One region of the Paenibacillus sp. S-12 genome, then DNA from elsewhere that is predicted to be linked to it. Evidence: riboswitches for the same ligand, from Rfam matches in the RefSeq annotation. Region 1 holds a riboswitch; each other region holds the start of a gene.
The links. Region 1 has a riboswitch for cyclic di-AMP ahead of NO352_RS08155 (CAP domain-containing protein). Riboswitches for the same ligand answer to the same signal wherever they lie in the genome.
Positions count from the first base shown of each region.

Region 1 (3,169 bases):
CTGCCTGCGAACGAAGTTGTCCTGCCAATCCTTCTTATGGGCTATTTGTCCACAGGTGCTATGGTAGATGCAGATGGTATGGAGAACATTAAGGATATTTTTCTACAGCATGGTTGGACATGGTTGACAGCCTTGAATATGATGTTGTTCTCCTTGCTCCACTATCCTTGCGGTACGACATTATTCAATATTTATAAGGAAACGAAAAGTATAAAATGGACGGTTTTGTCTGCCGTCATTCCGCTTGGTATCGCGATTGCAGTTACCTTTGCCACAGCTCAGCTTGCCAGAGCTTTCGGGTGGGTATAACCATTCACATAGAACCTCTGAATGGATTTCTCCGTTCAGGGGTTTTATTATTGCTGCAAGCATGAATTCTGGATTTCCTCAGACGAAGCTCTGCAAACATTCTTCGAACATAAAAGAACCTGCAGATTCCTCTGCAGGTTCTATGACTAATATATAATTCCAAATTCGATAATTAGCCTGTGAATGCTTGCACCCAAACGCCATTGTAGTATGCAACACCGATGGATGTGAAGCTGGAGCTCATAATGTTCTTGCGATGGCCGTCGCTGTTCATCCACGCATTCATAACTTCTTGCGGCGTACGTTGACCTTTTGCAATGTTCTCGCCAGCAGTGTTGTAGTTAATGCCTTGTGCTCTCATCAAATCAAATGGAGAGCCAAGTGTTGGGGATTGATGGCTAAAGTAGTTATTATCGTACATATCTTTTGCTTTGATCATCGCTACTTTATTCAATGCTGCATCGGATTTCAACGGCTGCAAGCCTGCATTGGCGCGTTCTTTGTTCACCAGGTCAATAACTTGGCTCGCAAAGTCGCTGTTCGCATTGTTGTTTTCTTCTGGTTTTGTAGGTTTGTTTTCGCCAGGATTTACTGGTTTTTCTGCCGAAGGTTTATTTCCTTCTGGCTTTGCTACCTCTGGTTTTTCCACCCCAGGCTTGTTGCCTTCCGGCTTTGCTGGCTTATAAACAGGAGGTTTAGTGTTATGAACTTGTTTTTGAAACTCTTCGACCCATTTCGTCAAATATTGCTTCAATTCCTGTTTATTTTGGAAAACCTTGTTCACATGAATGACGTTCGTATTAATGACGTTCGAGCAATTTTGGTTCAACGGATTCGATACTTGCATAGGCTTCATTGGTGCAGCCATTGCTGAATTCGCTGCCATAATTGGTGCCAATGCAATTGCACCTGTAAGTACGACTTTCTTAAATGTGTTATTCATCCTGTACATCTCTCCCTTTGCAGCCTGCGAGGTTAGCTGTCGGGTTCGGGTCAAAGCGGACTCCCCTGTCGTTATACGACTTCACCCCAATGTGTGGTTCCCCCGCGCTCTGTTGAGCTTCGGCTTGTTTTGTATTACGTTTCCGATCCTATCACGGATGCTGAATCAGATCATTTTAAACATAATGCTATTTTAGATATATTTTTCCATATAAAAAACCGAAGCACAATACAGTTGTGCTCCGGCTTACTACACCAATTATAGCTATGTCAAAATAAATCTATATCATACGATTCTTATTCGATGACTTGGGCTAGCTCTGTGAAGATGACACCCAACGCATACGCTCCTGCATCTGGATAGCCGATACTGCGCTCGCCAACCGTGCCTGCTCTTCCCATTCGTGCAACAATTGTTTCGGTATGCTTAGCACCCTGAACAGCAGCTTCCGCAGCCTTAGCCGCAGCGAGCTTTAGTCCGTCTCCATTAGCCGCACTTTGCACCCATGCATCAGCGAATGGCGCTAGTGCGTCTACCAATGTTTTATCGCCAACTACAGCACCTCTTCCGAAGGAACGTTCCCCCGTGTCTTGAATGCCTTTCACAACCGCCTGCATCATTTGTGCAAATTCAGGAATAGACAGTTCAGTTCGGTCTCCGGCAAATTTGCTTGCAGCGCGGAATGCCGAGCCCCAAATAGGACCAGATGCGCCGCCGCAGTGCTCCATGATGACTAATGAGCATGCATGCAGGAATTCGCCAATATTGTTCGAATGGTGATTCATTATCTCATGCCATTCTCTCTTCAATTGCTTGAAACCCTTCGCTACACTCATTCCGAAGTCACCATCGCCTGCATGTGCATCCAACTCGCAGAACGGAACTTCGTTCTGAATGATGATTTCGCTCATTTTGTCTGTCAGGAAGATAAGGTTGTGAAGTGAGAAAGTGTCCTTTTCCGTTTTCGCATACGCTGGATTCGTTTCACTCTGATAAGATACTTCACGATCCACAGCTGTATCCCCTTGCTGTTTCTCGACTGTAATCGGGTGCAATTCACCATGAAGCTGCAGCGCTGGCGTATCACAACTTGCTGCCAGATAATGCTTCAATTGCTCATCCAAGCGCATGAAAGACACAGATGCTCCAGCCATGTCGATGCTTGTCATGTAATTGCCAACCAACACCTTCATCACAGTTACGTTCTGGCGTTGAATCTCACGAACCACTGCATTTGCGAACAAGTACAATTCTTGCAGCGGTGATCCGCCAAATCCGTTAATCAACACGGCAAGCTCCTGCTGGGAACCCTCCGAAATTTTCATATCACGGAACAAATCCGCCACCATTTTGTGAGCCAATTCATCGGCAGACGCGATTTTCTCTCTGCGAATTCCCGGCTCGCCGTGTATCCCAACACCATACTCGATTTCATCGTCATTCAGTTCAAATGTAGGCGTGCCCTTTGCAGGAACCGTACAGGAGGTAAGCGCAAAACCGATGCTTCTTGTATGATCAATCGCATGCTGGGCAATTGCCTTCACTTCTGCAAGCTCCAAGCCCTCTTCCGCGGCAGCGCCGGCAATTTTATGAACGAGCACCGTACCCGCTACACCCCTGCGTCCGACCGTGTACAGACTGTCCTCAACCGCAATATCGTCGTCCACCTTAACATAGTCAACCTTGATCCCGTCTTCACCCGCCAAGTGGGCAGCATTTTTGAAGTTCATGATGTCGCCGCTGTAGTTCTTAATAATGAGCAGCGTTCCCTTCTTGCTCGCGGAAGCCTTCAACGCTTGGTAGACTTGGATTTGAGATGGAGAAGCAAATACATCCCCGCACACCGCTACATCAAGCATGCCTTGGCCTACAAAGCCAGCATGCGCTGGTTCATGACCGCTTCCTCCACCGCTAATC
Region 1 is NZ_JASIUF010000008.1:125,780-128,948, reverse strand. It holds gene NO352_RS08160 (nucleoside recognition domain-containing protein) at 1-309, shown strand, start outside; gene NO352_RS08155 (CAP domain-containing protein) at 482-1,252, opposite strand; cyclic di-AMP (ydaO/yuaA leader) riboswitch at 1,259-1,387, opposite strand; gene dhaK (dihydroxyacetone kinase subunit DhaK) at 1,549-3,169, opposite strand, start outside.

Region 2 (3,169 bases), on a different contig from region 1:
TTCGCAAATAAACAACAAAAGAAGAGGGTGTCCCCTCTTCTTAGCATGACATAAATCGTTATTCATTACTATATCCTAATTACACATGGCTGCATACCTGTGTGCTAGTTCACTTCCGGCTTGACTGGGCCAACCACATATACGGTATACCCCTTCTTGCGTCCGAACTTGCTAACAGTCTTTTTACTGTCGAAGTATACATCGATAATTTTCCCTTTGACTGCGCCGCCTGTATCTTCGGCACGTCGGAATCCAATCCCTTCGATGTATACCCACCAGCCAAGTGGTATAACTTTCGGATCAACAGCGATCGTACGGCCTTCCGATACCATCGCACCTGATGCCGTCTTCGCACCAGAGGAACCTTCCGCTTCGGTGTAAGCTGTCAGTTGAACATTCTTCAACACTTTTTTATATCTAAAATCTTTGTCTCCGCTGGAACCATTGTCATCAGAATCATCGTCCGTGTTCACTGAGAGAACAGCAACCTCCGGCTTCTTCTTCGTTCCATAGGCAATAACTTGATTGACTTGTTTCGTATGAACGGATTTATCCACCAGTTGGGAATATACAAGCTTACCGTCTTCATAGGTATTTTGAACCTTCTGAACGACTAAACCTTCTTTTCCGCCTTGAACCATTTTAGTCTTACCCTTAAGAAGGGTGGCATCAGCCTGCTTCACAACTTGATAAGGAACTTTAACCTTGCGTTCTTCCATCTTTTTGCTGACCCGAACAATTCGGATGTTCATGTCCTTTGCAATCGATGCACGCTTAGCAGGGAATACCTTATCATCTGGATTCAGCGGGATTTCCAGCGCAGCTAATGCATTATGCACTGATTTCTCCGTTGTATACTGCGTTTCCTTCTTCCCATCCGCAGTAATTTGGATAGGCAAAGCGCGTTCAATAATAACTCGATCCCCATCTGCAATCTCTTCATCGAGCGGCTTTGATACAGCATCGTATGCCCCAAGTGCTATCGCATGCTCATCCAAAACATTGCGAAGCGTATCAAGGCGAGTTTCGACTGAACGCTCTTGTCCATCAACGAGCACAGCCACTGTCTTCTTTGTTGCATTATACCAAGTTAAGACTGCTATTAATGTGATCACGATTGCTACAGCTGCAATAACGGTGATAACACGTACATTTTCACGCTTCCATCGCAATGCGAGTGACATGCTGGATGATCGGGGTTCATGGGTTTCGTTGTTCACGATCTGTCCCATTTCTCGGTCCTCCTTACATAGTCCCGCCGTCGAGTGTTGCGTATGATTTCATCTGACGCGACTATTTCAAGAATGTTTACGAGAGAATTGGTTTTGTCTGGAACGAGCGTGTATTCGTTCTCCACATTTCCGAATTCTCCGTGCCAACGATCCAGTATTGGCTGCTCCCACCTCCTATTTCTTACACCCTATGACGTCTTTATTCTCATTATTCAAAAAAAGAATATTTGAGAGTAAAACAAAAGAAGCCCTTCGTAAGAGGAGACTCTTTCGCGGCTTCCATAATAGAAACCCAAACGTCAACAGTGTAGGACGCGAGGAACCCTCTCTGTACGCTGACGAGGTTAGCTGTCGGGTTCGGGCTTGAGAGTCGCCCTATCGGAACCAACCGGCTCATGGCTCGGTTGTCCCTAATTCACCCCAAGGAATTGATCCATGTGATTGAACATGTACTCATGTCAATCCCACTCTGGTTCCCCCGTTCTCCACAACCTGGAGATTAAGCGATACTGAATTAGTTGGAACAATATTGAATTGTGTAATAACATCTGTGAGAAATCATATCGTGTTTGCAATCTTCTTGTAAAGACAGTAGCAATTTCGTTTTTCGCGAAAAATGGTTAAAAAAATGTAACTAAATCCGTTTTTCATAACAAAATCCACTTATTTTGTGGCCGATATCTTTATTTCACTTGTTTTTATCACGTTTTCACCTGATGTCAAAACATGTCATAGCATTTTTGGTCGTCATTCTGCAAAATTCTTCAAATTCCATTCCTTTCAGCTCGGCTGCGACTTCTGCCACAAGACGTACATAAGCGGACTCATTGCGCTTGCCTCGGAACGGATGCGGCGTCAAATAAGGGGAGTCTGTCTCCACGAGCAATCGGTCGTTTGGAACCTGAACGAGCACTTCCTTCGGCTGTCTCGCATTTTTAAACGTGACAGGTCCTCCAAATGAGATGTAGAAGCCCATATCCAGACACATCTTCGCTGTTTCCCAACTGCCTGAGAAGGAATGCATAATACCTCCAACTTCATGTGCCTTCTCTTCGCGCAAAATGCGGATTACATCTTCATGTGCCTCGCGATTATGAATAATGATCGGCATCTTCAACTCACGGGCCAAGCCAATTTGTTCACGAAATACACGATGCTGAACATCCTTCGGAGATGTATCCCAATGATAGTCCAGTCCAATTTCGCCAATCGCCACAACCTTCTCATGTTCGGTAAGCTTTGCAATCCAGTCCATATCCTCTGGTTTCATCGTAATTGCATCTACAGGATGCCAGCCTACAGCTGCATAAATGAAGTCATATTTTTCCGCCAAGGCCATCGTCGTCGGAATTGTTTCCCGATTGAATCCAATGTTCACCATACGGGTTACCCCTTGTTCGACGGCTCTGGCGATGACCTGATCGCGATCCTCATCAAAATTGCTGCTGTCTAAATGCGTATGCGTATCAAATAACACGTCCAAGCGCTCCTTTTCTATCATCCAATTATGTCAGGTGATTGCGGCGAATGAACATCCGCCGTGTGTCTGCCGTAAGCTGATGTGAAACGGTCAATAGCCTGTCCATCGGAAAATAAATATATTGCTTCCCGTTGCGAATCCCACTAATGGTGCGAACGATATCTGATTTTTTGGACAGCTCCACGATTTGCTGATCCCGTCCCCACAGCATAATATGCTGCTGCGATCGTGCATCCCCTTTTCGATATACATCATAAGGTCTATCAAAAGGGGAATCGAACATCAAATCATAATTGGGATCAAGCCCAACTTGTGACCACTCCATCCGCAATCGTTCCTGCAATTCCTCATTCATCTGCTCGACTTCAATATATTTATATAGTTTACGCTCCATAAATCGCTGGCACAAGTCAGCAAGCCGTTCATCCTTCTCTCTCGACCACTGCATAAATGCGGT
Region 2 is NZ_JASIUF010000023.1:10,239-13,407, reverse strand. It holds gene NO352_RS21975 (resuscitation-promoting factor) at 105-1,232, opposite strand; cyclic di-AMP (ydaO/yuaA leader) riboswitch at 1,552-1,748, opposite strand; gene NO352_RS21970 (TatD family hydrolase) at 1,942-2,709, opposite strand; gene NO352_RS21965 (HD domain-containing protein) at 2,738-3,169, opposite strand, start outside.
Region 2: it holds a riboswitch for cyclic di-AMP, as region 1 does, so the genes downstream of both, NO352_RS21975 (resuscitation-promoting factor) here and NO352_RS08155 (CAP domain-containing protein) in region 1, are expected to answer to the same signal.

Region 3 (3,169 bases), on a different contig from region 1:
CAGCGGCTGTCGCTTAACAATGACGGTCAATGCTTTTACGTATGTGACGTGTTCGCTCCTCTTGGGAATCCAACCAGTGAGGGGCGTTTTCTCTTTATTATAGAAGAAATACAGATTATGAGCCGTTATGCGTAGGGAAGGGGTAGGTTGTCATGTTCGATTGGATCGACATGTTATGGAAATATAAATTAGGGTTTGTATCTGGTGCTGGCATTACGGTGCTGTTGTCCGCGATATCTGTCTTATTCGGGCTGTTATTGGGTGTCACCATTGTACTAATGCGAATGTCGAAAATTAAGCCGCTGAAATGGTTTGCAGTGACTTATATTGAAGTATTCCGTGGAACACCACTGCTTGTACAATTATTCATCATTCATTATGGTCTCGCGGAATATGGTGTAGAGTTTACGGCTTTGACATCTGGGGCAATTGCCCTCTCCTTGAATAGTGGAGCGTATCTGGCTGAAATCTTCCGAGCAGGCATTCAATCTATTGACCATGGACAGTTGGAAGCAGCTCGTTCACTCGGCATGTCCAAGTCGATGGGAATGCGGCTGATCGTCCTTCCACAAGCATTTCGCAACGTTATACCGGCGATTGGGAACGAATTTATTACGATCATTAAGGAAACTTCGATTGTAAGTACGATCGGGATTGCGGACTTGATGTTTGAGACAAACATCATCCGTGCCAAAATCTATTCGGCTATGGGGCCGCTGCTGGGAGCGGCATGTATCTACCTGATTTTAACCTTTACATTATCGAAAGTGGTAGCACGTTTGGAAAGGAAGTTGAGCGAGCATGATTGAGATTCGGAATTTGCACAAATCGTATGGTAAATTAGATATTTTAAAGGGTGTCAACTTGTCAATCGATCGCGGTGAAGTGGTAGTAGTTATTGGTCCAAGTGGATCTGGAAAGAGTACGCTCCTTCGTTGCATTAATTTGCTGGAAACACCAACCAAAGGTGACATATTATTTGAAGGTCAATGCATCACGGACAAGTCACATAATATAAATAAGACACGTGAGAAAATGGGAATGGTTTTTCAATCATTCAACTTATTTCCTCATATGACTGTGCTCCAAAATATTGCACTTGCACCGATCAAGGTCAAAAGTGTGCCTGAAGCCGATGCTAAAAAACTGGCAATTGAACTGCTTGGCAAGGTTGGACTGGCAGATAAGGCAAATGCTTATCCAAGACAACTGTCCGGAGGACAGAAGCAGCGTATAGCCATTGCTCGTGCGCTTGCTATGCAGCCTCATGTAATGTTGTTCGATGAGCCAACGTCTGCGTTAGATCCAGAGATGGTTGGTGAAGTTCTTGAGGTTATGAAATCATTAGCTGCAGAAGGAATGACAATGGTCATTGTAACTCATGAAATGAACTTTGCAAGAGAGGTGGGAGATCGGATTCTGTTCATGGATGGCGGCAATATTGTGGAGGAAGGCTCTCCACAGCAGCTTTTCAACCAGCCGGCACATGCAAGAACGAAAGATTTCTTAAGTAGAGTTTTATAAATAGCTTACATCACAAAGGCATCCAAATCAGGGGTGCCTATTTTTGTTAAGTCCATTTGAAAGCGTTTTCGTTTACAAATCAGAAATATGTGTTATGATAGGTCTATAAAGATTACAAAAATGTCATCTGGGATTACAAATTTGTTATGAAATAAAAAAATTTCGAAGCTTCAAACCATTGGGGGGCGCGGGTTCCAGAAACTTACCATCATATTCCTGCGCACAGGTTACAAAATTGTGATATGATGCAATCCGAGCCGAAACGACACACCCGTACGGGGGACTATTGACCGGTGTTCAATATTTTACCGAACACCTTGGGGTGAATCGCTTATTCCGCAAATGGAATAGCGTAGGGGAACTCCTTGACCCGAATCCGACAACTAACCCCGCAGGCTAATGCACAGGAGGAAAACATGCGTAAAAGAATTACAGTAACGATTACAGCTGCTTTACTTGGACTTGCGTCCATTCTTCAAATTTTGCCGGCACAGGCGGAGCCCTATACGGTAATAGAGGGAGAAACGTTTTATTCAATTGCTAAGAAATACAACATGAGTGTTGAATCTGTATTGTCGGCAAATCCGACAATCAATCCTAAAAATTTGTATGGTGGTCTTTCCATCGAGCTTCCAGGACCTGTTGTTCAAAAGTCTGTATTGGAAGGTATGCCAGTCGGTAATGCTTTGGGTGGAGCAAATAATAACGGACAGGCAGTGAAGACGGCTTCGGCTTCAAATAATGAAAAGGCAGTTCAACAGGCTGCTCCTAAAAATGTGGTTCAAATGTCCTCAGGACGTACAGCAACATATAAAAAGACATTAAATATGCGTGCTACAGCATATACGGCCCATCCGAGTGAAAACGGAAAATGGGGTGCGGTAGATGCTTTGGGCAACGCATTGAAACTTGGTACAGTTGCAGTGGATCCAAAAGTCATTCCACTGGGTACGAAATTGTATATTACGGGATATGATTTCAAACACTTGCCAACAGGCGGAATGGTTGCGGTAGCTACAGATACCGGCGGTGCAATCAAGGGGAAAAAGGTTGACATTTTTGTACCGGTAAGTAAACAGACAGGCAACACATTCGGCGTGCAAGACGTAAAAGTGTACGTGTTGAAATAATATCTACTATTATAAAGTAGATCATACTTAATACCAGCAATTGAATAACAAGCCTCGCCATTCGGCGGGGCTTGTTTTATTTACTCCTTCTTCTCCTTCTGATCCTGAAGCAAATCCGGTAAGGTAACGAATTCATATTGGCGCTCCCTTAACTGCTTAATTATAGAAGGGAGTGCCTTTACGGTTCCATGCAAATACCCATTCTGTGTGCTACCGCTTGCATGCTGCAAAATAATGGAGCCTGGACGAACTTCACGCATGACATTCTGCAATATGTGTGATGCGCTCAAACCTCTCCAGTCATTTGAATCTACGTCCCAATTGACGACCAAGTACCCGTTATCTCCTGCCCATCGCAGTTGCTCCTCATTTATCTCGCCATATGGCGGACGGAAATAACGCGGTTTATATCCGATAGACTGCTCAATAATCCGTTCCGTATCCTTTAACTGATGCTCAAAGGCAGGAAGCGTGAGCCTCGTCAACAACGGATGGTTGTACGAATGATTGCCGAT
Region 3 is NZ_JASIUF010000012.1:56,973-60,141, reverse strand. It holds gene NO352_RS11630 (amino acid ABC transporter permease) at 153-809, shown strand; gene NO352_RS11625 (amino acid ABC transporter ATP-binding protein) at 802-1,524, shown strand; cyclic di-AMP (ydaO/yuaA leader) riboswitch at 1,770-1,938, shown strand; gene NO352_RS11620 (3D domain-containing protein) at 1,941-2,654, shown strand; gene NO352_RS11615 (polysaccharide deacetylase family protein) at 2,735-3,169, opposite strand, start outside.
Region 3: it holds a riboswitch for cyclic di-AMP, as region 1 does, so the genes downstream of both, NO352_RS11620 (3D domain-containing protein) here and NO352_RS08155 (CAP domain-containing protein) in region 1, are expected to answer to the same signal.

Region 4 (3,169 bases), on a different contig from region 1:
GTCGTCAATCCCATCGTTAACCCTACTGTCCCGAACGCCGAGGTTGTTTCGAACAGAATCATCAAAAAGCTGTGATCCTCTGTCGTTGATAGTATCATCGACACAATAATGACAAGGAACAACGACAGCAAGGTTAAGGTAACTGCCTTAAAGATTCGATCCTTCGCCAAGCGATACCGGTAAATGACGATATCTTCTTTGCCGCGAATCATGGCAAGTACAGCTCCTACGAGAATAGCGAACGTCGTGGTCTTAATACCACCGCCGGTGGAACCCGGTGAAGCCCCAATGAACATAAGGATGATCATAAAAAATTGCGAGGCCTGCCGCATGGCTCCGATATCTATCGTATTTGCCCCTGCTGTACGCGGACTGACCGACTGGAACAGCGACGCCCAAAATTTCTCCCAGCCAGTCAAGCTTCCCAGCGTGCGCGTATTCGTAAATTCAAAAATAAATATAACGATCGTTCCGAGCACAATGAGCAGCCCCGTCATCGTTAACACGATTTTAGAATGGAGAGACAACTTACGGGAACGCTTATAATCCACTAAATCAGACAATACGATGAAGCCAATACCGCCAAGTATAATGAGCAGCATGGCTACCATATTGATAACGGGATCCCCTGCGTAGCTGGTCAAGCTTGTAAACGGCCCGCTCACGGAACCGAACAAATCAAAGCCAGCATTATTAAATAAAGAAACGGCATGGAATATACCGAAATAAATTGCTTTGCCTAATGGAAGATCGAATGCCCAGCGTACCGAGAACAGCACAGCTGCAACTCCCTCGATACATACCGCAAACAAGATAACTTTACGGATAAGGCGTACGATGCCTTCCATACTGCCTTGATTAAGTGCTTCCTGCAAGATAAGCCTTTCCTTCAGCGATATCTTCTTCTTCAAGGCAAGTGCAAACAGCGTTGCCATTGTCATGAACCCAAGACCGCCGATTTGGATGAGCAGCATAATGACTACCTGCCCGAATACCGTAAAATGAGTGCCCGTATCAACTACTACGAGCCCCGTCACACAGGTTGCTGACGTTGATGTGAACAGTGCATCAAGAAACGGTAAAGGAACCCCTTTGGCGTTCGATATCGGAAGCATAAGTAAAAATGCGCCCAATAATACAATAGCTGCAAATCCAGCAACCAGCACTCGCGCCGGTGTCAAATTGAATCGAATGGCCTTTTTTGTTCCCTTCAAGGGAGTCACCTCTTTTTTTCCACGAAAAAAAGCACTGGAAATCCCAATGCTATCGCTGGTATCCTGACGTACATGCCTACGAGGTTAGCTGTCGGATTCGGGCACGTCCAGGCTGCCCTATTCGCTAGCGGACTCTGTTCATCCACATTTGCGAAATTCACCCCATCTATCGGGTCCCCCGCTTTCGTTCATTCACGAAACTCGGCTTGTATGCAATTCATAACGAGATTATATACGTTTCCCTTGCTGCATACAAAGTCAAAGAATGAACAAATTAACCAGAATAAGACGAAAAACTTGAATAAATAGCGCTTACAATCCCCCATTTTCTTCGATTGTATTCAAAACACTCATTATCGCTGATTGTTTCTACATTTTCTCTGCTGGACTTTACAAAGTTGAAGTGGATAAAATGAACAAATAAGCAATCATACGCGATAACGTGTGATGTGATGGAGGTTCTGACATGTCCTATATATCGAAGCCGCTTCTCCTTGCTTCAGTGGCTGGATTTCTATTATTCCTCATTGTGCAGGTATTCATTCCCTTTCAACAAACAGAGGCCATATCTGATTCGACAACCACTCAAGCCATCTTAACGAAAGAGGAGGCGGCCCGCAAAGCGCTCACATTTGTGCAGAATTTAAACCGGCATCATATCTCGATGACAACTGAGCCTAATATCGCCCCTACCGTTGTATATCGCAGTCAGCCTACCGTGTCCGGCTATATTAGCAAGGAAAAGCTGGCTTCTTCCTTCCAGAAATGGGAGCCATCCAGCCCATATGATACCTACCAAGTATTGCTGAATACGATGCATTCTGGCAGATCAGGTGTGATGTGCATTGACGTGCACATGACGAGTGGCCGTATCATTGGATTTGAATTCAAAGATCAGCCATCGAGCGCTGCCAGCTTAGGCTGGGTCATGGGAAATCAGGCGGGTGAGACGTCAGCAGAAGAAGAGGAGCCTGTATTGGATGCAGCGAGCCGCAAGAAACTTGCAGACGCACTCTTGAAGCATATGGGATGGAATTCTTCCCAATTAAAGCATAATGAATCGTCTACAGAATTAGACACCGTATCGTACTTCGTTCCTGAAGCCCATGTCGGGCAGGCTGCATTGAACGTGAAGGCTGTCTTCTCGCAGGATCGTATCGTCATGCTGAAGCCCTTCTGGTCTATTCCACACAGCTACCAAGCAGAGGAGCTTCATCAAACGAAAACCGCTTCTTCCATTTACAACATTGGATATAGGTGGATGACAATTCTGTTAAGCGCATGTTCCCTTATCGCCTGCATCGTCTACCGCCGCGACCTAAAGTTCGGATCGAAGACACTGTTCGTACTAACGGCTGTCTCATGCGGAATTTCACTGCTGCATGTATGGAACGCACTGCCGGGACTCTTTGCGCTTGAACTCCAAATCACTTTGGATAGTGTGAATATGGGGCTGTCCTTCGCCATTCAAGGCGCGGTTACGGTTATTCAGGGCGTTATTCTCTATTTCTCTATCCATGCGGGCAAGCGAGCATGGGCATTGTCTGCCTACAGGGATGTACTGCCTACATGGAGCAATACTTCATTCGGCAGCAAGCTGGTTCAGGCATTATGGATCGGAATCGCGTATTCAGGTGTATTGCTCGGTCTGCAAACTGTTATTTTCTTTATTTTAGAATCCGGATTTCATGCGTGGTCATCTACAGATGCCTCCCAATCGCCGATTAACCTGCGCATTGCACCGTTGTTCCCTCTTCTCGCATGGGTTGCAGCTATTTCTGAGGAGGGCGTGTATCGCTTATTCGGGGTAGGCCTGCTGAATCGTTGGCTCCGCAATCCATGGCTTGCTGGCATTCTACCGACACTCATATGGGCGTTCGGCCATGTCACCTATCCGATCTATCCTTATTATTCAAGACCAGTAGAGCTGTTGTTCATCGGAATGTTGTTCCTCT
Region 4 is NZ_JASIUF010000003.1:151,632-154,800, reverse strand. It holds gene NO352_RS02110 (TrkH family potassium uptake protein) at 1-1,214, opposite strand, end outside; cyclic di-AMP (ydaO/yuaA leader) riboswitch at 1,273-1,431, opposite strand; gene NO352_RS02105 (CPBP family intramembrane glutamic endopeptidase) at 1,681-3,169, shown strand, end outside.
Region 4: it holds a riboswitch for cyclic di-AMP, as region 1 does, so the genes downstream of both, NO352_RS02110 (TrkH family potassium uptake protein) here and NO352_RS08155 (CAP domain-containing protein) in region 1, are expected to answer to the same signal.